DNA from 3 places in the Halobacillus sp. Marseille-Q1614 genome. Region 3 is predicted to be linked to each of the others. Evidence: riboswitches for the same ligand, from Rfam matches in the RefSeq annotation. Region 3 holds a riboswitch; each other region holds the start of a gene.
What was found. A riboswitch is a leader RNA that binds a small molecule or an ion and turns the genes downstream of it on or off. The one in region 3 is predicted to bind S-adenosylmethionine.
Positions count from the first base shown of each region.

Region 1: it holds a riboswitch for S-adenosylmethionine, as region 3 does, so the genes downstream of both, metK (methionine adenosyltransferase) here and HUS26_RS12095 (bifunctional homocysteine S-methyltransferase/methylenetetrahydrofolate reductase) in region 3, are expected to answer to the same signal.
Region 2: it holds a riboswitch for S-adenosylmethionine, as region 3 does, so the genes downstream of both, HUS26_RS08310 (methionine biosynthesis PLP-dependent protein) here and HUS26_RS12095 (bifunctional homocysteine S-methyltransferase/methylenetetrahydrofolate reductase) in region 3, are expected to answer to the same signal.

Region 1 is NZ_CADDWH010000001.1:651,268-659,438, forward strand. Features, by position in the region: gene HUS26_RS03190 (hypothetical protein) at 1-675, shown strand, start outside; gene HUS26_RS03195 (hydrolase) at 737-1,072, shown strand; gene ytkD (RNA deprotection pyrophosphohydrolase) at 1,218-1,688, shown strand; gene pckA (phosphoenolpyruvate carboxykinase (ATP)) at 1,754-3,346, opposite strand; gene HUS26_RS03210 (thiol-disulfide oxidoreductase DCC family protein) at 3,511-3,891, shown strand; SAM riboswitch class I at 3,952-4,063, shown strand; gene metK (methionine adenosyltransferase) at 4,239-5,441, shown strand; gene HUS26_RS03220 (gamma carbonic anhydrase family protein) at 5,496-6,008, opposite strand; gene HUS26_RS03225 (alpha/beta hydrolase) at 6,070-6,840, shown strand; gene HUS26_RS03230 (tetraprenyl-beta-curcumene synthase family protein) at 6,894-7,937, shown strand; gene HUS26_RS03235 (class I SAM-dependent methyltransferase) at 7,932-8,171, opposite strand, start outside.
Region 2 is NZ_CADDWH010000001.1:1,649,293-1,657,463, reverse strand. Features, by position in the region: gene HUS26_RS08320 (DUF4871 domain-containing protein) at 1-259, shown strand, start outside; gene metC (cystathionine beta-lyase) at 936-2,114, opposite strand; gene HUS26_RS08310 (methionine biosynthesis PLP-dependent protein) at 2,107-3,231, opposite strand; SAM riboswitch class I at 3,319-3,429, opposite strand; gene HUS26_RS08305 (SMP-30/gluconolactonase/LRE family protein) at 3,597-4,472, shown strand; gene HUS26_RS08300 (hypothetical protein) at 4,514-4,705, shown strand; gene HUS26_RS08295 (PH domain-containing protein) at 4,786-5,163, shown strand; gene ilvE (branched-chain-amino-acid transaminase) at 5,778-6,683, shown strand; gene ilvB (biosynthetic-type acetolactate synthase large subunit) at 7,051-8,171, shown strand, end outside.
Region 3 is NZ_CADDWH010000001.1:2,382,330-2,390,500, forward strand. Features, by position in the region: gene HUS26_RS12090 (YjiH family protein) at 1-1,309, opposite strand, end outside; SAM riboswitch class I at 1,919-2,026, shown strand; gene HUS26_RS12095 (bifunctional homocysteine S-methyltransferase/methylenetetrahydrofolate reductase) at 2,095-3,963, shown strand; gene metH (methionine synthase) at 3,929-7,381, shown strand; gene HUS26_RS12105 (NAD(P)-binding protein) at 7,542-8,147, shown strand; gene HUS26_RS12110 (uroporphyrinogen-III synthase) at 8,171-8,171, opposite strand, start outside.

The sequences.
Region 1 (8,171 bases), 1.7 Mb from region 3:
ATATTAGGTGTGGTTAAAGGAGAGGTTTTGCAGAACAAAAAAGGAGTTCAGGAAACCCTCGATGAGATTCATGCGTATATGGAGTCCGAGTTCTTTTTAACGACGGCATCTGTTTTATCTAAACGCTATGCGAACTTTATCGCTACGATTCCGTTGGCTTCGATGACACTTTTTAATAAGTTCCCTAATATGAACCTCGACAATGTGGAACTTATAAGAGTGGATGAGAAGAAAAAGTGGCTGCCGCGTCTGCACCTGCTGTCTAAAGTGGTGACTCAGCCGGTTGACCAAACGCGGGAGCAGTGGATGAGAGAAGAGCTGGACCATCTATTTAAAGAAATTGTGCGTCCAGTATTTCTGCATATCAATCACTTGACCCGCCTATCCATGGACGTCATGTGGGAAAATATTTCTGTTTATATGTTTCGGCTGTATGAAAGGCAGTTGGCCGAATGGTATTCAGCGGAAGAAACAGAACGGATGAAGCAGGATTTCTACTATATCGTCAGAGATCTGCCGGGTGAAACGTTTGGGACGAGTCATAATCCTTTTACCTACTTTCTGGAACAGCCCAAATTGGAAACAGGAGCAAGACAGAGGAAATGCTGCTGTTTATCACACAGGCTCCATACAGACAGTGATTACTGCAAGGTTTGTCCAAAGAGATTTAAATGATGGAAAAGCCGTAATAAAACCTTCTTTGTTTGTAAAACCTACAGCTAAGGAGGTTTTTTTTATGAGTAAGAAACCATATTATGTGAATATCGGAACGAAAGAAATATCAATCAACCATGATGGAAATAATGATGATTTTATTATTTATGCAGATGAATACGATCTGCTGCTGCTGAGAGAGATATTTGATGAGATTGACAATGCGGACACCCGCTCGTTCTATCGTGCTCATATTCCTTTTCAACCGTATCATCAGGATATGGATAATGATGAATATGATGATGGCATGAAAGGCGCTTTTCGAATGATCTACGAACTTGGCGATGAAAAAACGAAAAATCATATTACTGAAATGGGTGTTTTGGAAGATTTAAAAAACGAAGAGCCGCTTCAATAAGGAAGCGGCTTTCCTTATAATTAAGCCTCATTTAATAAATTACGGCTTTTTCAGGAGTTTTTATTACTCTTCGCTTATGATACGATTTAAAATAGAGGAAAGTATTAAAAATACATAACTTCGTATTAAAGGCAGATGATCTTACGTGAAGACTTTTTATGATTTTTATCGAAACCAAGTAAAACTATCCTTTGAGGACCATCCGTTTTCAACGGCTCCAAAGCATGTATGGGTTATTTGCCGATTTCAAGATCAATGGCTGTTAACTAAGCATAAAGATAGAGGTCTGGAATTCCCGGGAGGCAAAGTGGAAAAAGGCGAAACAGCAGAGCAGGCAGCACTAAGAGAAGTTTTCGAGGAAACGGGTGCCTACGTAGATAAATTAAACTACATCGGGCAATATTACGTATCCGGTAAAGGCGGGACGATTATTAAAAATGTCTATTACGCCTATATCGAAAAGCTGGAAGATCAGCCTCATTATTATGAAACAGAGGGACCGGTATTGTTAAGCCGGCTGCCGGACAGCCTGAAAGAAAATAAACTGTACAGCTTTATGATGAAGGATGAAGTACTCCCTCAATGTTTAAAAATAATAGAAGAGAAGTACTTATAAAAGAAATAAGCCGTGCTGTTATCAGCACGGCTTTATCTATATATGAGGAGATGAGGATACGTTAATTATGATCTTCCAAATAAAGGTCCAGCATCTTTAATTTCATGGCTGGCTATCGTGAACTGCTTGAAATTCTCATGGAACTTAGAAGCAAGTTCATGTGCTTTTTCATCATAGGCGGCTGTATCTTTCCAGGCCTTTCTTGGAATAAGCACTTCATCAGGCACTCCCGGGCAGTGAGTTGGAATTTCAAGACCAAATACTGGATCTGTATATGTTTCAGTAGATTTCAGTTCGCCTTCAAGGGCAGCATGAACCATCGATCTTGTGTGAGATAGGTTCATTCTCTTTCCTTGGCCAAAAGCTCCACCTGTCCAGCCTGTATTCACTAAATATACTTCACTATTGAATTGGTCAATTTTTTCTCCCAGCATTTCCGCATAAACGGAAGGTGCTAATGGAAGGAAAGGCGAACCAAAACAAGTCGAGAAGGTAGCCTGCGGTGAAGTAACCCCGCGTTCGGTTCCAGCCAGCTTACTCGTATAGCCGCTTAGGAAGTGGTACATCGCTTGTTCTTTAGATAACCTGCTGATCGGAGGCAGCACCCCGGTAGCATCTGCTGTTAGAAAAATAATGGTTCTCGGGTGGCCTGCTACGCTGGGTACCACTGTGTTCTTAATATGATTCAGTGGATAAGCGGCCCTTGTATTTTCGGTTAATGTCGTATTTTCATAATCGGGCTTATGAGAATAAGGGTCAAGAAGGACATTTTCCAGTACGGCGCCAAAACGAATGGCGTTATAGATCTGAGGTTCTTTTTCCTCAGAAAGGTTGATACATTTCGCGTAACATCCGCCTTCAATGTTCGAAACGCCATAGTTGGACCATGCGTGTTCATCATCACCGATCAACCTTCTGTTAGGATCGGCAGAAAGAGTCGTTTTTCCTGTTCCTGATAAACCGAAGAATAATCCTACATCCCCTTCACTTCCGACATTGGCCGAACAGTGCATAGGAAGGACGTTCTTCTGCGGCAGGAGAAAGTTCATAACTGAGAAGATAGATTTTTTAATTTCTCCAGCATATTCGGTTCCCCCGATGAGGACGATCCGATGTTTAAAGGAAATCAAAATAAACGCTTCTGAATTCGTTCCATCCGTTTCGGGATTTGCTTTAAAGGTTGGAGCTGAAATAACAGAGAATTCCGCTTCATGTTCGTTGAGATCTTCGCTGTCCGGGCGGATAAACATTTGATGAGCAAACAGGTTATGCCAGGCGAACTCATTGATGACTTGGATAGGAAGTCTGTATCGTTCATCAGCACCGGCAAACCCTTTAAAGACGAACACTTCGTCTTTTCCTTTTAAATAGTCCAAAACCTTGTGGTATAAATTAACGAACACATCTTCATCAATCGGGCGATTGGTTTTCCCCCAATTCACATAATGAGAAGAATCGTCATCTTTTACGATAAACTTATCGTTAGGGGAACGACCCGTATAAGCACCCGTCGTAGCCTGAATTGCACCACTATTTGTCAGCGTTCCTTCTTTGCGAGATAGTATTTTTTCAACTAATAGAGGAACGGATAAATGGTGATGGACATTTGGTTGGGTTAGTAATTGGTTAAGCTCAGACATTTGATTAATCGTACTCATATGTGTCTACCCGCCTTTACTGTAAATATTTTAAATGGAGCCAATGGTCAACTTTGAAATAAAGTATAACACATTAGAATTAATAATCCATACTAATTTAAAAAATGCTTATTTTTTATTTTATTCATTACTGGGATATAATGTTATTGAGGGGATGTGAAATGATGAGCAAAGTGAAAATATTATTTGATGAAGATTGTTATCTGTGCCAGCAGACGAAAAGTATCCTTCAGCCGCTCGATTGGTTTCGGAAAATGGAGTGGCAGCCTCTTCAACAGTTTGCGGAAGAATATAAGATTTCTGCAAGCAGTGTAAGAACCCTTAAGAAAGAAATTCACGTCATCACCCATAAAAATGAAGTGAAGCGGGGATTTGCGGCATTACAGTACTTATTACTGCGAATGCCGACGCTGTTTACTCTCGGCCTCCTCATTAATATTCCTGGTGTTTCACTTATCGGCCATCCTCTCTATAAAGGGATCGCAAGAAACCGCTACAATATCTTCAAGAAACAGTGTATTAATGGGTCGTGCTCCATTTCATAAACCTGGAATATTAATTGACATGTATGCTCTATTTCGATACTATTAGTCCGAACGGATACTCTCTTATCCAGAGCTGGTGGAGGGACAGGCCCTATGAAACCCGGCAACCCGTCATTCACTTGGCATGGTGCTAACCTGAAGCAAAGTCATACGTGGCTTTGGACGATAAGAGCGAAAGGAAACAGCACCTTTCCTCGAGTGTAGGAAGGGTTTTTTCTTTTTAAAAGCACATATCGATACCCACAAAATTCTGTTTGTTAAGAATTTTTACGTTTATAAACTTCTAAAAGATACGGGTAAAGAGTTCCGTCGAATCTTTGTACTTAACAGAAGGAGGAGTTTACAGAATGCCTGCCAACCGCCGGTTATTCACATCAGAATCTGTCACAGAGGGTCACCCGGACAAAATCTGTGATCAGATTTCAGATTCAATATTAGATGAAATATTAAAAAACGATCCCAATGCACGGGTAGCTTGTGAAACTACCGTCACTACAGGGCTTGTTCTAGTATCAGGAGAAATCAGCACAAGTACTTATGTGGACATTCCAGCCATCGTCCGCCAGACGATTAAAGACATCGGCTACACGAGAGCCAAATATGGTTTCGATGCAGATACCTGTGCTGTATTAACGGCTATTGATGAGCAATCCCCTGATATTGCAGGAGGAGTTGACGTCTCATTAGAATCCAGGGAAGGCAAGATGAGCGATAAAGAACTCGAAGCCATCGGAGCCGGAGACCAAGGGTTAATGTTCGGTTTTGCCAATAATGAAACTGAAGAATTAATGCCTCTTCCAATTTCCCTCGCTCACAAGCTGGCCAAGCGCCTCTCAGATGTTCGCAATGATGGAACTCTGGATTACCTGCGTCCGGATGGAAAAACTCAGGTAACTATAGAATATGACGAAAATGACAAGCCCATTCGTGTAGATACAATTGTAATATCTACTCAGCACGCTGAAGAGGTCACACTGGAACAAATCCAGAAAGATCTTCATGAGCAAGTGATTGTTCCGGTTGTACCGTCTCAACTCATTGATGATAAGACGAAATACTTTATTAATCCAACAGGCCGTTTCGTAATTGGAGGTCCTCAAGGGGATGCAGGCTTAACCGGACGTAAGATCATTGTAGACACTTATGGAGGCTATGCCCGTCACGGCGGAGGCGCATTCAGCGGTAAGGACGCGACGAAAGTTGACCGTTCAGCTGCTTATGCGGCTCGTTATGTTGCTAAGAATATCGTAGCTGCCGGATTAGCTGATTCATGTGAAGTTCAGCTTGCCTATGCTATTGGAGTGGCACAGCCTGTTTCCATTTCTATTAATACAAATGGAACAGGTCAAGTAGAAGAAGAGAAGCTGGTAGAAGTTGTACGTGAACTGTTCGATCTTCGTCCAGCCGGCATTATTAAAATGCTTGATCTTCGCCGTCCGATCTACCGCCAAACTGCTGCTTACGGCCATTTCGGACGTACAGATGTAGAGTTCCCTTGGGAAAGAACAGATAAAGCGGAGCAGTTAAAAGATCGCTTAGGCCTTAACTAGAGTCCGCGAAAAGAAGAAAAGCCGTTACCCGAATAAAGGGTAACGGCTTTTTATTTAGCTCTGAAGTTTTTTATAAGCTTGTCCTTTTTCTACATAAGATTTCCTGATTCGGTCCAGCTCTTTGTAATCTTCTGCTGTTAACTCTCTTACAACTTTGGCGGGCCGGCCTAACGCAAGGGTGCGCGGAGGGATCTTTTTACCAGGAGGTACAAGGCTTCCCGCTCCGATAAACGCCTGTTCTCCAATTTCAGCTCCGTCTAGTATTAAAGAACCCATTCCAATAAGCGCATTCTTTTTTATATGGGCGGAATGCAGGGTCACCTGATGGCCGACCGTTACTCCATCTTCAATAATCAGCGGGCGGTTCGGGCTCTGGTGCAGCATGCTTAAATCCTGTATGTTCACCTGGCGTCCGATTCTTACAGGGGCCACGTCTCCCCGAATGACGGTTTTAAACCATATGCTTGATTCTTCATCAATACTTACTTCTCCCGTAATGACAGCATCCTCTGCAACAAATACAGAAGAATCAATTTGCGGGAATTTTCCATTATATTCGCAAATCATCGATATCCCCCTTATAATAATAGGTAGTTTTAGTATAGCAAATGGCAGGGGGAACGATTAAATGTTGCGTCCAAAAGCAACGGTTATTATTGTTCATGGCGCTTTTGAACATTCAAAGCGCTACTCTCATGTGATCGAAAGACTGGAGCAGGACGGTTATCGTGTGATTACTGGCGATCTGCCGGGTCAGGGCGAGTCAGAAGGGAAAAGAGGACACATCAAGTCTTTTGATGATTATCTACATAAAGTTATGGAATGGATAAATGAAGCTGAAGATGAAATCCCCTTATTTGTACTAGGCCACAGCATGGGCGGTTTGATTGTTATAAGGTTCATGCAAAAATTGCAGCCTCATCTGGATGGGGTTATTTTGTCTTCTCCGGCACTTGGACTCGGGCAGAGAGCTTCAAAACCTATGGAGATTGCAGGTAGAGTTTTAAACAAAGTGTGTCCGGGTCTGCTCGTATCATCACCTGTAAAGCCGGAGATGGTGACAAATAATCCTGAGGTTATTGAAAGCTATCAAACAGATGAACTCATGCTCAAAAAGGTGTCCGTTAGGTGGTACCGGGAATTTCAGAAAGCTATTCAGTTAGCGTTTAAGCATGCCGGCAGCTTTCCAGGCTTGCCTTTATTGGTAATGCAGGCGGGGAAAGATGTGATAGTAGATGCACAGAAAACGTATGAATGGTTTCATTTAATAAAAACGGAAGAAAAAATGTATAAAGAGTGGCCTTTATTTTATCACGAGCTTTTTAATGAAGGTGAATGGGAGCAGGCTTATTTGTATATGCTTAATTTTATGGAACAGCAATTGTCCAGCAGGAAATAGGTAAAGGAGAGATTGTCGTGTCTGTAAGGATTCCAACACGTGCAGTGCCATTAATGGTTAAAGTGTATAAAGACATTTTTCCACGGGTGCATCATGAGCTGAATTATTGGAAGAAAAAAGCGGAATGTATTCCTGATCTGGAGCTTCGTATGCAGGCCTTAGCCAGTATAGATTCTAAAACCTTTCACTGTGAAGGCGGAGGGGTGTATGCTTTGCTGGCTGGAGAGAACCTAGGTGAAGCGGTTCGTTTTATAGTAGCCTACCAGACAATCAGTGATTATTTAGATAATCTTTGTGACCGAAGTACGTCCATGGATCCGCAGGACTTTCGGCAGCTGCATCAATCAATGACGGATGCCTTAACTCCATCTAATGAGCTGAAGGATTATTATGCTTTTCGTGAAGAAAAAAACGACGGGGACTACCTCCAGGATTTAGTGAAAACGTGCCAAGACGTATTACGGCAATCAGAGGCTTATGCAGTCACCGAAAAATACACGACGAAGCTTGGTTATCTTTACAATGATCTTCAAGTACATAAGCATGTAAAAGAAGAAGAGAGGCTTCCTCGGTTAATGAGCTGGTTTGAAACTCATCAGGACATGTGCTCAAACCTTAAGTGGTATGAATTTTCTGCCTGTACTGGCTCTACGCTGGGGATCTTCTGCCTCGTATCGTACGCACTTGGGGGAGAGATGGAGGAATCATTGGCCCAAAGAATAGAGGAAAGCTATTTCCCATATATGCAGGGGCTCCATATTTTGCTGGATTACTATATTGATCAGGAAGAGGATAAAGAAGAAGGAGATTTAAACTTCTGCTCATATTATGATCATGAAGAAATGATGAAGGAGCGATTGGTCTATTTTGTAAAGCAGACCAATCACTCCATTCAGTCCCTTCCTCATCGCGGGTTTCACGAGATGGTTCATGAAGGGTTAGTCGGGATGTATTTAGCCGATCGTAAAGTAAAGGCGATGCAGCATGCGAAAAGCTTTGTACGATCGATGCTTAAAGCTAGCGGCAAGAAAGCGACGTTCTTCTATTTAAATACAAAAATGTACAATCGGTTGAGAGGAATAAAAGCTGCCTTATAGTTTTTCAATAGCAATGATGAAAGGCGGGTTGTTCTTTTGGTTGATGAACCCGTATTGCATGACCTGATAATTCTTTTGCTCTAAGCTTTCTGCATATTGAAGAACTGCTTCTTTTTCTTCTGCTCCCCCTGGGTGGCCGTGATAAACCACTAAAACAACAATACCGCCGGGAAGAAGGTGTTCAAGGATAGCAGAGACGGCGCTTATCGTCTCATCTGAGCTGGTAACCACCTT
Region 2 (8,171 bases), 730 kb from region 3:
AAAGTATATGTGGCATTTTTGGGGGAGTGAAGAGGAGTTAGAAGGGGATTTAAAGGTTGTTGGAACCCACAATGAATCTGGAAATAAAATGATCGTTCTAGAAGATGTACCATTAAGCGTTGGCGAGCATAATGGTGCAGATGCTTCATCCCCGTCAATTATGTCGTTACCTAAGAGTGGAATGTGGAGGTTGGATGCTTATGTTAACGACACTTTACATGGGTCTGTCTATGTTCAAGTACAAGAGAAAGAAGGTTAATTCTTATTCCATTAAAGGGGAATCTAATGAAACAGGAAAGAAACTTCCTGAATTGGAAGTTTCTCACAGTATGTCAAGAAAGTCTCAACAGTTTTTCTCATGGAGTTTCCTGTTAAAGCCTAGCGTGGCAGGCAGGATTCCATTGGCCATAAAAGGGGACGAATGGGTCGGGAACCCCCTCGCTTTCCACGGGGAAGCCGGCAAGCCTCCTCGGGCTTTTAAGCCCTGTGGGGTCTTGCCAGTCTTGCACATCCCGTAGGAGTCTCGCTTGTTCCCTTCCCATTACAAGGAAAAAGGTGAATGGAATCTTCCTCATTCGAGAAGAGGAATCAGCTAACCTTTCATTAGGTACTTTGTATCCTTAAGAGTGTAGCCCCCGGGAAGAGAGCTAATAGAACGAGAAAGAAAAACTTATGAAGATAGGGGCGAAGGGAAACGGGAATCTCCTATGGGAGGAACGTACAGAGTGAGATCCTTAAAAGGCGAAGCCTTAAGGAAGCTCACCGTACGCCCATGGAAAGCGATCCGTTTCACGGAGCCCTCCGCTGCATATTATCCTTTGAAAGGAAGTCGGTCGTTTAAAAAGCACGAGGTTTCTCTACAAGCTGAAAGCAATTTCCTAATTTGGAAGCTGCTTATTTTTTTAACGTAAATATCAACAACACCGCCAAAATGCTTATAATCCAACCTTTTGAAGGGGGACGCGCAAGCTGTTTAGGGCCTTCTCAAAATCACGGATCAAGTCTTCGGGGCTCTCTAATCCAACAGATAGTCTCAGCAGTCCGTCAGTAATCCCTCGCTTCTCTCTTTCTTCTTTAGGCATAGAAGCATGAGACATCGTCGCAGGGTAGGACAGGATTGATTCGACGGCACCCAGGCTGACGGCAAATACCGGGAGCTCGACATTCTGGCTGAACGCTTTTACTTCTTCGGCATTTTTTAACTTAAAGGAAAGCACGGCACCGGCACCGCTCGCCTGATAAGAATGAATCGATGCGCCGGGATGAGTGCGGAAGCCCGGGTAATAGACTTCTTCAACAAACGGGTGTGCGGATAAAAAGTTCGCAATTTTATCGGCGGATTCCGATGACTGCTTGAGCCGGCAGTCGAGTGTTTTTAACCCTCTTAGGACGAGCCAGCAGTCGTGGGCTCCAAGAATTGATCCGAACGCATTTTGTAAAAAGGAGAGCTGGTCTGCAATTTCCTTCTTATCTGTAACCGCTAATCCTGCGACAACGTCACTATGTCCGGCAATAAATTTAGTAGCACTATGAAGCACAAGATCGGCACCGAGTTCAAGCGGACGCTGCAGGGCCGGTGTCATAAATGTGTTATCAACAAATGTTAGACAGCCGTTGGCTTTAGCAAGCTTTGTAACCGCCTGAATATCGGTAATATTTAAGAGCGGATTAGAAGGTGTTTCAATATAAAGCACTTGTGTATTAGGCTGTATCGCCGTAGCTACAGCATGCAGATCGGTCATATCTACAAAGGTATGGTCAATGCCAAAGCGGGTAAGTACGTCATGGATCATGCGGAAGGTGCCGCCATACACATCTTCAGAGATGACAACATGGTCACCTTTTGATAAAAGCATAAACGCCGTAGAGATTGCCGCCATTCCAGAAGCGAAAGCAAATCCTCTTTCTCCGCCTTCCAGTTGGGCAATTGTATCTTCTAAAGCCTCACGCGTCGGGTTTCCGGATCGGCTGTAGTCATACTGGCCTGGGTTGTCGAAGTCAGCCTGGTGAAAAGTCGATGCCTGCTGAATGGGCACGCTCACCGCACCAGTTGCCGGATCAAATTTATGGTCGTTATGCAATAACCTCGTTTGGAACGTATGTGGCTTAGTCATAATATACTTCCTCCTTTTGTAGGTGTGACAGGGCCTGCTCTAGGTCTGCTTTTAAATCTTCCGGGTGCTCAATACCGACTGAAAAGCGCAGCAGCCGGTTACATACACCGTAGGAATGCCGTTTTTCTTCTGGGATGTCGGCGTGTGTTTGTGTTGCGGGATACGTAATGAAGCTTTCTACTCCTCCTAAGCTTTCGGCAAATGTTATGACAGATAAGCTTCTAAGAAACGGATCGATACAATGTTCGGCACTTAAACGAAAGGAGAGCATCCCGCCTTTTCCTGGATAGAACACGTGAGTGACTTCCGGATGATTGTGTAGATACTCCACAACCTCCTTGGCATTCAATTCATGCTGCCTCATTCTTAACGCTAATGTCTTCATCCCTCGCATAAGCAGCCACGAATCAAAGGGAGAAAGAACACCTCCTGAAGTGTTTTGGTAAAATCCAAGCTGTTCACAGATATCAGGATCTTTTCCAACGACTAAACCGGCGAGAACGTCATTATGGCCGCCTAAGTATTTTGTGGCACTGTGAATCACGATGTCCGCTCCTTCTGATAATGGCTGCTGAAGATATGGCGTGTAAAGCGTATTATCTACGATCAGCAGGCATCCATATTTCTTTGCGATCCCTGAGATTTCTTTTATGTCTGCTAAGTGCATCAGAGGGTTGGTCGGCGTTTCTACATAAAGGGCCTTTGTCCGGTCCGTTATGTAGTGTTCAATATCATTTAGCTTCTGACTGTCACAGTAGTGAAATTTTAACCCGTACTGTCTTGATAAATATTCAAATAACCGGTAGCTTCCCCCGTATAAGTCCTCAGAGACGACGATTTCATCTCCTGATTTAAAAAGGGATAAAGCTCCTTGAATAGCAGCCATCCCTGAACTGAAGGCAAACCCTGCGTGACCGTGTTCCAAATCGGCAATCGAATTCTCTAAAAGGCTTCTCGTTGGATTTCCAGTTCTTGTATAGTCATATCCTGTGGATTCGCCGATGCCAGGATGTTCATAAGCGGTTGATAAATGAACGGGAGCATTGATCGCCCCGGATGGATCATTATTGTTATTTCCTGTATGGACTAATTTCGTTTCAGTTTGTCTAGCGCACATTGCGATTCTCCTTTTTTCAGTCAAAGTCAATAAAAAAAGTCTTCTCCTTAGTAGATAAGAAGAAGACTTTCGTCTGTTGGATACACCTTCTTATCTTCCAAGTTGTTCAACAACTTGCTGGAGTTAGCACCGTACTGAATCGAATCAGTGGTTGCTGAGGCTTCGTCGGGCCAGTCCCTCTGCCTCTCTTGATAAGAGAATTATTTAATTAATTTGGATAAAATTGCTTGCAACCTAATTTACAGGATTGCGGAACATATTACAAGGGTTTAATTGCAATATTTAAAATTTTTTTATTAAAAAGGGTTTCCTCCTGAAAAAATAGAAGGTAGTTAACGAGATAGATAAAAAGGAGTTTTTATATTATGAATGCCGAACTAGTCGTAAACAGTCAATCAACTCTTGGTGAAGGACCGTGCTGGGACCCTGAGAACCAGCATTTCTACTGGGTAGATATATTAGAAAAGAAAATCCATCGTCTTGATACAGTAACAAAAGAGCGGGAAGAAATTACCCTTGAAAGCTATGTGGGGGCGGCTGCTTTAAAGCAAAATGGCGGACTGATTGTCGCCTTAATGACGGGCTTATATGAGCTGAACTGGAACTCAAAATCATTACATCTGATCGAAGACCCGGAATCAAACCTGCCGGGAAATCGTTTTAATGACGGGAAATGTGATCCCTATGGACGATTTTGGGCTGGAACAATGGATGCGGAAGAAAACAAAACTTCCGGCGCTTTGTACTGCCTTGACGTAAATGGCGAGCTCAGAAAAAAAATAGACAATGTTGGGATCTCAAATGGGATCACCTGGTCACCTGATCATAAGATCATGTATTTTATTGATACACCAACAGGTAAAGTTGTGAAATATGATTACTGCTTAAAAACAGGTGAAATTTCAAGCCCGATACCTGTGATTACATTCCCGGACGATGTTGGTTTTCCAGATGGCATGACGATCGATACTGAAGGTATGCTTTGGATTGCCCATTATTCAGGCGGTGGAGTCTCGCGCTGGAACCCAGAGACAGGGGAGCAGCTTAATTTCATCTCGGTGCCTGCTGTGAATGTGACTTCCTGTACGTTTGGCGGTAAGAACATAGATGAATTGTATGTTACAACAGCGAGAAAAGACATGAATGAAGAACAATTGAGCCAATATCCCTATGCAGGCGGTGTATTTAAAATAAAAACTACAGTAAAAGGCATAACGAATTTTCCTTATCGAGGGATCTAGCCTATTTATATTGATATAACTGCCGGAAGCAGGCTAAAGTTATGAAAGTAAGAAGGGGGGGATGCGGAACTGTTCTGGAAAGCGGACGCATTCCCCCGATTAATAGTAAAATGAAAAATAAAAAGCAGATGGCCAACGTTTGGGTAAAGAATACGGTGGGTAAAAAGATAAAGATCTGTTCAACAGGGATGCTGTTAGCTGGTCTCAATATGAAAAGTCTTATATTAATATAAAAAGAGGAGAGCATGAAAGACAGCAGTTCTCCGATTCATATCAGAAAAAAGTGTAAATGAGTATAAAAGGAGGAACAGCGATGGGACTGCTCGATGGACTAATGGGTAACGCCAGTAAAGTAGATGAAGAGAAACTTGGCAAAGAACTTGAAGGAGTTCTTATTGAAGAGGAAAAGGTAGAAAGCGGATATAAAGTGTTAAGAGACTCTTTTATTTTTACAAACAAACGACTTATTTTAGTAGATAAGCAAGGGATGACTGGGAAGAAAGTAGAATACCACTCGATTCCTTATAATAGTATTACTCACTTCAGCACGGAAACTGCCGGCAGCTTTGACCTTGAATCTGAATTGAAAATTTGGCTGTCCGGGCAATCGGCACCGATCCAGAAGCTCTTTAAGAAAGACAGTCCGATTGAGGAAGTGCAGAGAATGCTCGCTAAATATGTTCTCAAGTAAAAAATTGAGCTTTACTCCTAAGCTTTAGTTTTTAGGCAGACCCCGTGGGCGGGAATACCTTTCCCTTTCTTCTAGCAAAAGTAGTGTTCGCAAAAAGAAAAGTCTCGATAAGAGAAGGTTTTTAATAGAATATCAACATAGCTAAAAATTAAAATAGAGATTAAGTCAAACCCTGTTGAATTTTCAACAGGGTTTTTGTACAAAAAAATACATAATAAGCCCATTCGACAGTGTGATGAAAATCGGCTCTAAAGAGGCGATTTATTGCGTTTTTGAGAACATTTCCCGTTCAGTTTTCAGATAAAAAAGAAAAAAACAAAAATTAGAAAACACGTCTGATCCCAATAGCCTCATGAATGAAAACGCTTACCAAATTAACTTAATAATCAAATTAGTCAGAAAATTTACGAAAAACCTGTTGACCTTTTCTGAAAATGGCGTTAAAGTAGTCCTCAATCAACTAAAACGCTTCTCCAAACTAATGGCTGCGAAAGTTGATTCATGTGGAAGATAGACCTTTTTGACCAATGTGCAGGAGTGCATGCCTGCACAAGGTCACCCAAACCTTAATATTTTATCGAAAACCAAAATTTAAAGAGAAAGGAGTGCTTTAAATGAGCAACCAGTGGATTTATTTAAGCGGAGAATTCGTGGATAAAAATGAGGCTGTCGTCAGCGTCTATGACCATGGTTTCTTATATGGTGACGGGGTGTTTGAAGGCATTCGCGTTTATGAAGGCAACATCTTTAAGCTCGATGAACACTTAAAACGCCTCTATGACTCAGCCAAGTCAATCATGCTTCATATTCCATATGAAAAGGAGGAATTGGAGCAGATTATTGCTGAAACAGTCCGCAAAAACCAGCTGGAAACGGCTTATATTCGTGTCGTTGTTTCACGAGGTACTGGAAATCTCGGGTTAGATCCTGCCAGCTGTTCAAGTCCGCGTGTGGTTGTCATTGCTGAAGCACTTGCTTTATTTCCTAAAGAGTTATATGAACGCGGAGTACGCTTAGCATCTGTATCAAGCCGCAGAAACCGGCCGGATGTTCTGCCTCCGCAAGTCAAATCATTAAACTATTTAAATAATATCTTAGTGAAACTGGAAGCAAACCAGGCAGGCGTAGATGAAGCTCTTATGTTAAATGATCAAGGCTATGTAACTGAAGGATCAGCAGACAACATTTTTATCGTGAAAAATGGAACGATTTATACACCTCCTGTTTATTTAGGAGCTTTAGAAGGAATTACCCGAAACGCTATTATCGATTTGGCTCAGGAACACGGTTATGACGTCAAGCAGGAGCCGTTTACAAGACATGATGTCTATGTCGCAGATGAAGTATTTTTAACAGGAACAGCAGCTGAAGTCATTGCTGTTGTAGAAGTTGACCAGCGTCAGGTAGGAGAAGGGAAGCCGGGAGCAGTAACGAATCACCTGCTTTCTGAATTCAGAAAAGTAACGACAACAGATGGTTATCAAGTGTATCCATCTAAGGGAAAAGCGCAAGTCAGCTAATTATGAAAACTAAATACGTTAACTCGAAGACAGGAATAAAGGAATAAGTTCAAGCATTTACAGAGAGCCGGGGTTGCTGGAAGCCCGGAATTGCTTCTTATTTCCGACATCATCCTTGAGTGTCCCAACTGAACGGCATCACCAAGTAAGTGGGATCAGGTGTTTTAATCAAAGCACCTGTTATCAAAATGGAGCTTGAATCAATGAGGCTCCCTGAGGCGTACGAAAGCTGTACGTAAATGAGGGTGGTACCGTGGAAAATAACCAAAGACCTTTTCGCCCCTCGTACTTTCTACAAGTGTCTAGTTTGTAGGAAGCATGAGGGTGAGAAGGTCTTTTTATATGTAATTTAGGAGGGATTAAAACAATGAAGGCTGAAGCAACTCAGAAGGTTAAGACGACGCCGCGTACGGGTGCTGATCTGTTAGTGGATTCTTTGGTAGAGCAGGGTGTTGATACTTTATTTGGTTATCCAGGAGGAGCAGTCCTGCCGATTTACGACGCGATCTACCGTGCCGGTGAATCATTTGATCATGTCCTTCCACGGCATGAGCAAGGAGCGATTCACGCGGCAGAAGGATATGCAAGAGTGTCTGGCAAGCCGGGCGTCGTAATCGGAACCTCTGGGCCGGGTGCAACAAACTTAATTACAGGTATCGCTGATGCCATGATGGATTCGCTGCCTGTCGTTATTTTTACAGGGCAAGTCGCCAAAGGAGTCATCGGAACAGACGCTTTTCAGGAATCAGACGTTATGGGGATCACAACACCAATTACGAAACACAATTACCAGGTACAGCAAATTGAAGAGCTGCCTCGTGTAGTCAAGGAAGCTTTTCACATTGCAACAACCGGGCGTCCCGGACCTGTAGTTGTAGATATTCCAAAAGATATTTCGTCGACTGTTCATGAAGCGGAAGTGGAATCCGATTTCCATCTCCCTGGCTACCAGCCGACGATTAAACCTAATCCCTTACAGATCAATAAATTGCATGAAGCCTTGCTGCAGGCAAAAAAACCGGTCATATTATCCGGAGCAGGCGTCATTCATTCTAAAGGTTCAGAAGACATGCGGCAGTTCGCTAAAAATTATCAAGTTCCGGTTGTAACAACTTTGCTCGGACTGGGAAGTTTCCCCGGAAGTGATGAGCTGTCTCTTGGAATGGGAGGCATGCACGGGACTTATGCAGCCAATATGGCGCTGTATGAATGTGACCTTCTCATCAATATCGGAGCCCGGTTTGATGACCGTCTAACAGGCAACTTAAAGCATTTTGCGCCAAACGCGAAAATCGCCCATGTTGATATCGATCCTGCTGAAATTGGAAAGAACGTACCGACAGCTATTCCGATCGTATCAGATGCCAAAGCAGCCTTAGAGGCGTTAAACAATCGAAGCATCAGTGCTTTAGACCATCAGGAATGGCTGGAAAAAACAAACCAAAATAAAGTGGAATATCCGCTGTGGCATGACGATCAAGAAGATCA
Region 3 (8,171 bases):
CAAAAAGCTCAAGTAAATTAATTGGTATTTTTGACTTGATAAGCAAAATTCCAATTTCCGACATATAAATCAGCTGAGTTAATGACATAACTCCGATTACAAAACGGGTGAGCTCAGATTCAATGCCAGATCCGACAACAGCTGGTAAAAACATGTCCGCGAATCCTACGATCATCGCAGGGGCAGCAGCACTCGCTTCCGGAATCTGCAAGACGTTCAGCAAAGGAATAATCGGATACGATAAAAGTGTAAAGACCGGTGTAAATTCCGCAAGGATCAGCGCAATGGTCCCTAATGCCATGACAAGCGGAATTAAACCAAACCAAATATCAGCTACGTTGTAGATTCCCCGGTTAATGACATTGCGGACGCTTTTTACCTGGTCTGCTTTTTTTACTGCTTGATCTACGGCCCACCGGAAGCTCGAAACCCCTTCTGGGACACGTTCGTCAATTTGCTTGCCGACAGGCTCATAATATGTATCTTTCTTTTTCGATAATGGCGGAATGCGCGGACATATAATAGCGGCCACAACCCCGCATACTACTACCGTCAAGTAAAACTGAACAAAGAGATGATCGATTCCGAGAAATCTTGCAATAACAAGGCTGAAGGCAATCGATGCAATTGAGAAGTTTGTGGCTACAACGGCTGCTTCACGTTTTGTATAATATCCGCCATCATATTGCTGTGTTGTAAGGAGCACCCCTACCGTTCCGCTTCCCATCCAGGAAGCAAGCGCATCTACTGAAGAACGTCCCGGCAGTTTAAAAATCGGGTGCATGACTTTACGAACCATAGACCCTATAAAATCCATAAGTCCAAACTCTAATAGAAGCGGCATAAATAAGCTGGCAAACAAAAACCAAACCATTAGTACAGGCACGAGATCATATAGGACCACTTGGCCGGTAAGTTCAGAAGAAATAATAGATGGACCGGTTCCCGTTAAGGTTATCGTCGCAAAGAGCGCTCCAACAAATCGGAGAAGTATCCAGAATAATCCGATATCAAACAGTGAAGACAAAAACGGCTGCTGGCGAATAGAAGGTGCAGCAGCCGTTTTTATCACCAGGCATCCTATCGCTGAGATCCATAACACACATGTCATAAATAAAGGAATAATATCCGAAATGGCAGCCTGAAGGCCGTCGGCTAATATCCCAAGCCCTATCGTAACTGTTCCATTTACAGAGACAGGTACGAGGAAAAGAAGGATTCCTGCTAATGATGGCAGCAAAAATTTCATCAGCTGTTTGAACGAATACTGCTCAGTAACTTCTTGTGCTTCTTGCTTTCGTAATTCCACAAATAATCCCCCCATTGATGAATTAAAATATTATATTTATTAGTACATAGTACTCAATTCATAAAAGCGACCTTTTGATAATACATTTTTACGTATAAAGATTCAATAGAGGATCTGTTTTTATGTAAGTCCGCAGAAATGCGCTTATATCAACCTTTTGACAAGTATATCAAAATAATCCCCTGCATAACTTTATATTTTGAAAATTCACTACATTTTAATTATAAATTACAGAAAATTATAAAATTTACAAATGTCCATTGGGCCACATAAATGGTTTTTAATGTAAAAATACCTGAAGGAAAAGATTGTCAGAAATTTATTTGTATAAAAGGTTTGTTAAACGGCCTTGTTGGAACAGAAAAAGCAAGGGGTTATGCGAGACTTCTGCTTAAAAAATGGGCGGGCAAGACCGTGCAGCGCGAGGTTCGCGAGTAGGCTTGACCGTTCGTGCGCGGAATGGGAACAGGCTCCTTTTTTCATGAAGGGCAACATTTACAATTAACAAAAGTTATAAAAAAGGAAAAAATTTTGAATTTTCCCTTGATTCCCATTCCTTTTTCGTGTAGTCTAAATCGCAACGATATTTATAACTTAATACTAAAGATTTTCTTATCCAGAGAGGTGTAGGGACTGGCCCGATGAAGCCTCAGCAACCACTGAATCAATCAGTATGGTGCTAAATCCAGCAAGTTTTAAAACTTGAAAAGATAAGAAGGAGAATTGAACGTTCAAAAGTCTTCTTCTTAGAAGGCTTTTTTTTATTTTAGCGAGGAGGACTATTCATGAATTTAAAAAAAGCCCTGCATAATTACACGTTAGTGGGAGACGGTGCTATGGGTACACTATTATATTCCTACGGGATTGATCAATGTTTTGAAGAATTAAATCTCTCCCACCCCTCAGGCGTTCTTGATGTCCATAATGCCTACGTAGCTGCAGGCGCTGATGTGATTCAGACGAATACATATGGCGCCAATTACGTGAAACTTTCCCGTTATGGGCTTGAAGACAAAGTGAAGGAAATAAACACAGCAGCTATAGAACTTGCGAAGCAGGCAGCGACAGACAGCAATTATGTCGTTGGAACGATTGGAGGGATCCGCTCCTTTAAGAAGCAGGCGGTTTCCTTAGAAGAAATAAAGCGCAGCTTCCGTGAACAGCTTTACTCGATGTTATTTGAAGAGGTCGACGGTATCTTGCTGGAGACTTATTACGATCTGGAAGAACTGACGACCGTTTTACAAATCGCCAGAAAAGAAACGAACCTGCCGATTATTGCACAGGCTTCTATGCATGAACCCGGTGTTCTTCAGGACGGTACGCCTTTGCCTGAAGCCCTGGCTACATTGGAAAAGCTCGGCGCTGACGTGACGGGAGTGAACTGCCGGCTTGGACCTTACCATATGACTCAGTCACTGGAGAAAGTGCCACTACCTAAACAATCTGTATTGTCTGCCTACCCTAATGCCAGCCTGCCATCTTATCAGGATGGAAGGCTCGTCTATAAAACAGATGCCGACTATTTTAAAACAAGTGCCCGCTCCCTCTATGAGCAAGGAGCCCGTCTAATTGGCGGCTGCTGCGGCACAACACCGGAACATATCGCCGCGATAGCCAATGAAGTAAAAAGAAAGAAACCGATTCTTCATAAGGAGGTTCCTATTGATGAAAAAGAACCTCAGGAAAAAATTGAGGTAAAACAGACGAAGCCTCACCTACATGAAATTGTTGCAAAGAAACCGTCAGTCATTGTGGAACTTGACCCTCCCAAAAAATTAAATACTGACCGATACTTGCGAGGGGCAAAAGCTCTGCATGAGGCCGGAGTTGATTCGATTACGCTGGCTGACAATTCTCTCGCTTCACCGAGAGTCTGCAACACGGCAATGGGCTCAATCATAAAGCAAAAATACAATATTAATCCATTGGTCCACATCGCCTGCAGGGACCGCAATCAGATTGGCCTGCAGTCTCACTTAATGGGGCTTCATACATTAGGAATTACAGAAGTGTTAGCTATTACCGGTGATCCAACTAAAATTGGAGACTTTCCCGGAGCCACCTCGGTTTATGACTTTTCTTCATTAGACTTGATTCAATCCATTAAGCAGTTAAATGAAGGGCAGTCCTTTTCAGGGAAATCGTTAGGAATGAAAACAAACTTCTCTGTGGCCGCCGCGTTTAATCCTAATGTAAGAAACTTAAACCGGGCTGTTGGACGGCTTGAGAAAAAAATAAAATGTGGAGCTGATTACTTTATCAGCCAGCCCGTTTACAGTGAAGCACAGCTTTTAGAAATTTATGATGCCACTAAACATATTTCAGCACCGATTTATATTGGAATCATGCCGCTGATCAGCGCCCGGAATGCTGAGTTTTTACACAATGAAGTGCCAGGCATAAGCTTATCCGATGATATCCGAAAACGTATGGAAACCGTAAGCCACAACCCTTCCCTCGCTCAGGAGGAAGGGATTGCGATAGCTAAATCATTAATTGATACAGCAGTAGAGCTCTTTAATGGAATTTACTTAATCACCCCATTTTTGCGCTACGAGATTACTGTAGAACTCACCCGCTACTTTAAAGAAAAAACAAAAGGAAGGACAGATGCAAATGACCACATTATTTCACAAACAACTATCCAGTAAAATTCTTGTCCTCGATGGCGCAATGGGAACAATGCTGCAAAACGCCGATCTTACACCTGAAGACTTCGGCGGCGAACTGTATGATGGATGTAATGAATATTTAAACATTACCGCCCCCCATGTTATTGAAAGAATTCACCGAGAATACCTTGAGGCGGGCGCCGATATTATTGAGACGAATACGTTTGGAGCTACCGATCTCGTTTTAGATGAATATGAATTAGGTCACTTGGCCGAAGAACTCAATATCAAAGCGGCCCAAATCGCCAGACAGGCAGCCGTTCAATATTCATCCGAAGAGCATCCCCGCTTTGTTGCCGGCGCAATGGGACCTACTACAAAAACTCTATCTGTAACAGGCGGGACGACTTTTGACCATTTAACAAAGGCCTATGAGGAACAAGCAAGAGGGTTAATTAAAGGCGGAGTGGACGTTCTTTTACTAGAAACCTCTCAGGATATGCTGAATGTAAAAGCCGCCTATATCGGAATAACCCGGGCTTTTAAATCCCAGGTTGTCGAGCTTCCTTTAATAATTTCTGGCACGATTGAACCGATGGGTACTACATTAGCCGGCCAGAACATTGAAGCTTTCTATTTGTCCCTAGAGCATATGAAACCGGCCGTTGTGGGACTGAACTGTGCCACAGGACCTGAATTCATGCGTGACCATTTACGTTCTTTATCAGATTTAGCGACTTCTTCCGTGAGTTGTTATCCTAACGCCGGCCTCCCGGATGAAGAAGGAAACTATCATGAAACCGCTGAATCCTTAGCTGAAAAGATTGCAGGCTTCGCCGAAAAAGGCTGGCTGAATCTAGTGGGAGGATGCTGCGGAACGACACCTGAACATATAAAAGCTCTTTCAGAAGCGGTAAAGGACTACTCTCCAAGGGTTGCTCCTTCTTCTCACCCCCATGCTGTTTCAGGGATCGAGCCATTTATTTATGAAGATCAAAGCGACCGTCCTATTCTAATTGGTGAACGTACAAATGTTATTGGATCGAGAAAATTTAAAAGGCTGATTGCTGAAGAAAAATTTGAAGAAGCATCTGAAGTAGCACGAGCTCAAGTAAAAAAAGGTGCTCAAGTAATTGATATCTGTCTGGCTGATCCTGACCGTGATGAAGCTCAGGATATGGAAGAATTTATGAAGCAGGTCATTAATAAAGTAAAAGTGCCGCTGATCATTGATTCCACAGATGTGGAAGTTATCGAAAAAGCACTTAAGTACTCGCAGGGAAAAGTAATCATAAATTCAATTAACTTAGAAGACGGCGAGGAACGATTTGAGGAAATTGTACCGTTGATTCACCAATACGGTGCGGCAGTTGTTGTAGGAACTATTGATGAAGAAGGAATGGCAGTAACTGCTGAAAGGAAACTGGAAATTGCCATTCGGTCTAGAGATATACTTGTAGATCAGTATGGATTAGCCGAATCCGATCTGATCTTTGATCCTCTCGTTTTCCCAGTAGGGACAGGAGATGAACAATATATCGGTTCTGCAGAAGCAACAATTGATGGTATTCGCTTAATTAAAGAGAAGCTTCCCAAATGTCAAACGGTTCTCGGGGTAAGTAACGTATCCTTTGGGCTGCCTCCTGTGGGCAGAGAAGTTTTAAATGCTGTTTACTTATACCACTGTACAAAAGCAGGACTTGATTACGCAATTGTTAATACAGAGAAGCTGGAACGCTACGCTTCCATTGCTCAGGAAGAAATTGACCAGGCCAACAAACTGCTTTTTGAAACTACCGATGCTACACTTGCTGACTTTACTGCTTTTTATAGAGGAAAGAAAAAAGAAGTTAAAGCACCGACTTCTACGATGAGCCTGCCAGAAAGACTCGCTCACTATGTTGTAGAAGGAACAAAAGAAGGTTTGATTCCCGACTTAGATGAAGCCCTCGAAACTTATGAAACACCACTTGATATCATTAATGGACCGCTCATGGACGGGATGGCTGAAGTCGGGCGCCTATTTAACGATAATCAGCTGATCGTAGCAGAGGTATTGCAAAGTGCAGAAGTAATGAAAACTTCGGTTGCCCATCTGGAGCCGTACATGGAGAAGGATGATACTTCTAATAAGAAAGGGAAAATCTTATTAGCAACTGTTAAAGGTGATGTGCATGATATCGGAAAGAACCTCGTCGATATCATTCTAAGTAATAATGGGTTTGAAGTCGTTGACTTGGGGATTAAGGTAACTTCTACAGACTTGATTTCTCAAATTAAAGAAGAGAACCCGGACTTTGTCGGGCTCTCCGGCTTACTCGTTAAATCCGCACAGCAAATGGTGCTTACCGCACAAGATCTTAAACAGCAGGAAATTAGTATTCCCATATTAGTAGGCGGCGCGGCTTTATCCAGAAAGTTCACCAATACAAAGATTGCCCCTCAATATGATGGAACTGTATTTTATGCAAAAGATGCGATGGATGGGCTCGCTTTGTCTAATCGTTTAAGTAAAAAAGAAGAGCGTGAACTGCTTATTAAGGAACAGCAGGAGAAACAAGAAAAGGCGGTCGCCCTGGGAGCAGAGCAAAAGGCAAAGCAGGCCGCTAACACTGCCGTTTTAGAAAAACCAGTTTCAACGGTATCTAAAACGGTGCCTGTTTACACCCCTCACGATTTTGATCAGCACATCATAAGAAACTTTTCTGTTGCCCATATTGAGCCTTACATCAATATGCAAATGCTGATCGGGCATCACTTAGGTTTAAAAGGCAAGTTTTCTAAACTGATTGAGGAGAAAAATGAAAAAGCAATTCATTTAAAAGAAGTAGTAGACGAATTGATTGGAAAAGCCCAAAGAGAAGGATTGATCCAGCCATCTGCCCTGTATCAGTTCTTCCCTGCCCAGTCGGACGGTGATGATGTTATTATTTATGACCCGGCTGACAAACAGACAGTTATCGAACGATTTACTTTTCCAAGACAGAACCGCTCCCCTTACCTTTGCCTGGCGGATTACCTCCGTTCAGTAGCAAGCGGCGAAATGGATTATGTCGGTTTCTTCTCCGTTACCGCAGGAAAAGGAATTCGTGAACAAGCTGTAAAGCTAAAAGAAGAGGGAGAATATTTGAAGAGCCACGCCCTTCAAGCCCTTGCCCTGGAAACAGCAGAAGGACTGGCTGAGCATATTCACCAGCTGATGCGCGATAAATGGGGCTTCCCTGATGCGACAGACTTTACGATGCAGGAACGCTTTTCCGCCAAATACCAGGGTCAGCGTTATTCCTTTGGCTACCCTGCCTGCCCGGACTTAGAAGATCAAAGGAAGTTATTTAAGTTAATTCAGCCTGAACAGATCGGTGTTGAACTTACAGAGGAATGCATGATGGAACCTGAAGCTTCTGTAACAGCTATGGTATTTGCCCACCCTGAAGCCCGATATTTTAATGTTCATTAAGGCAAAAAGAAAGCCAGTTCACATTTTGTGAGCTGGCTTTTACTATAACTGCTGTTCGCGGCGAAATTCTTAAAATTCGCGGGCATAACTAACACAAAACTGCATTGACGAAGCTTCCTTTGTCGCTCACAATTAATATACAGAATGGAGGGTTACGCCTATGGAAATCATCCCTTTAATGATTCAGCTCGAAGGCAGAAAAGTCTTTGTGATCGGTGGAGGCCGTATTGCAGAGAGAAGAATCCTAAGCCTCCTGCCTGCACATGCAAACTTAGAAGTTATCAGTCCTGAAGTTAGTTCAGCGATTCATTCCTTACATAAAGAAGGAAAAATTACTTGGCATCAGAAAACCGCAGAAAGAGAAGACTTACAGGAGGCTTTTCTGATTATCTCAGCGGCCAATATGCCAGAAATGGATCAGCTTGTTTCTCAGTGGGCTCCCCCTCACGCATTAGTGAATTGTGCCGGCAATCATCAATATGGGAATGTTCATTTTCCCTCCACTTTCAAACGGGGCCGGCTGCAAATAAGTATATCTACGAGCGGAGCAAGTCCGATACTAACCTCTCGCATTAAAAAAGATTTAGAAGGACAATATGATGAACGCTATGAACATTATGTAGACTTCCTTTTTGAAGCTCGGTCGTTGATTAAGCAATCTCAGCTTTCAAAAGAAGAAAAACAGAGCCTTCTTCGCAAAATTGTAGAAGAAGATTATTTAGACAGTAACAAACAGCAGCAGATTCTTACCCGCTTCAAAAAATAATCCCGGCCAGGCCGGGATTATTTT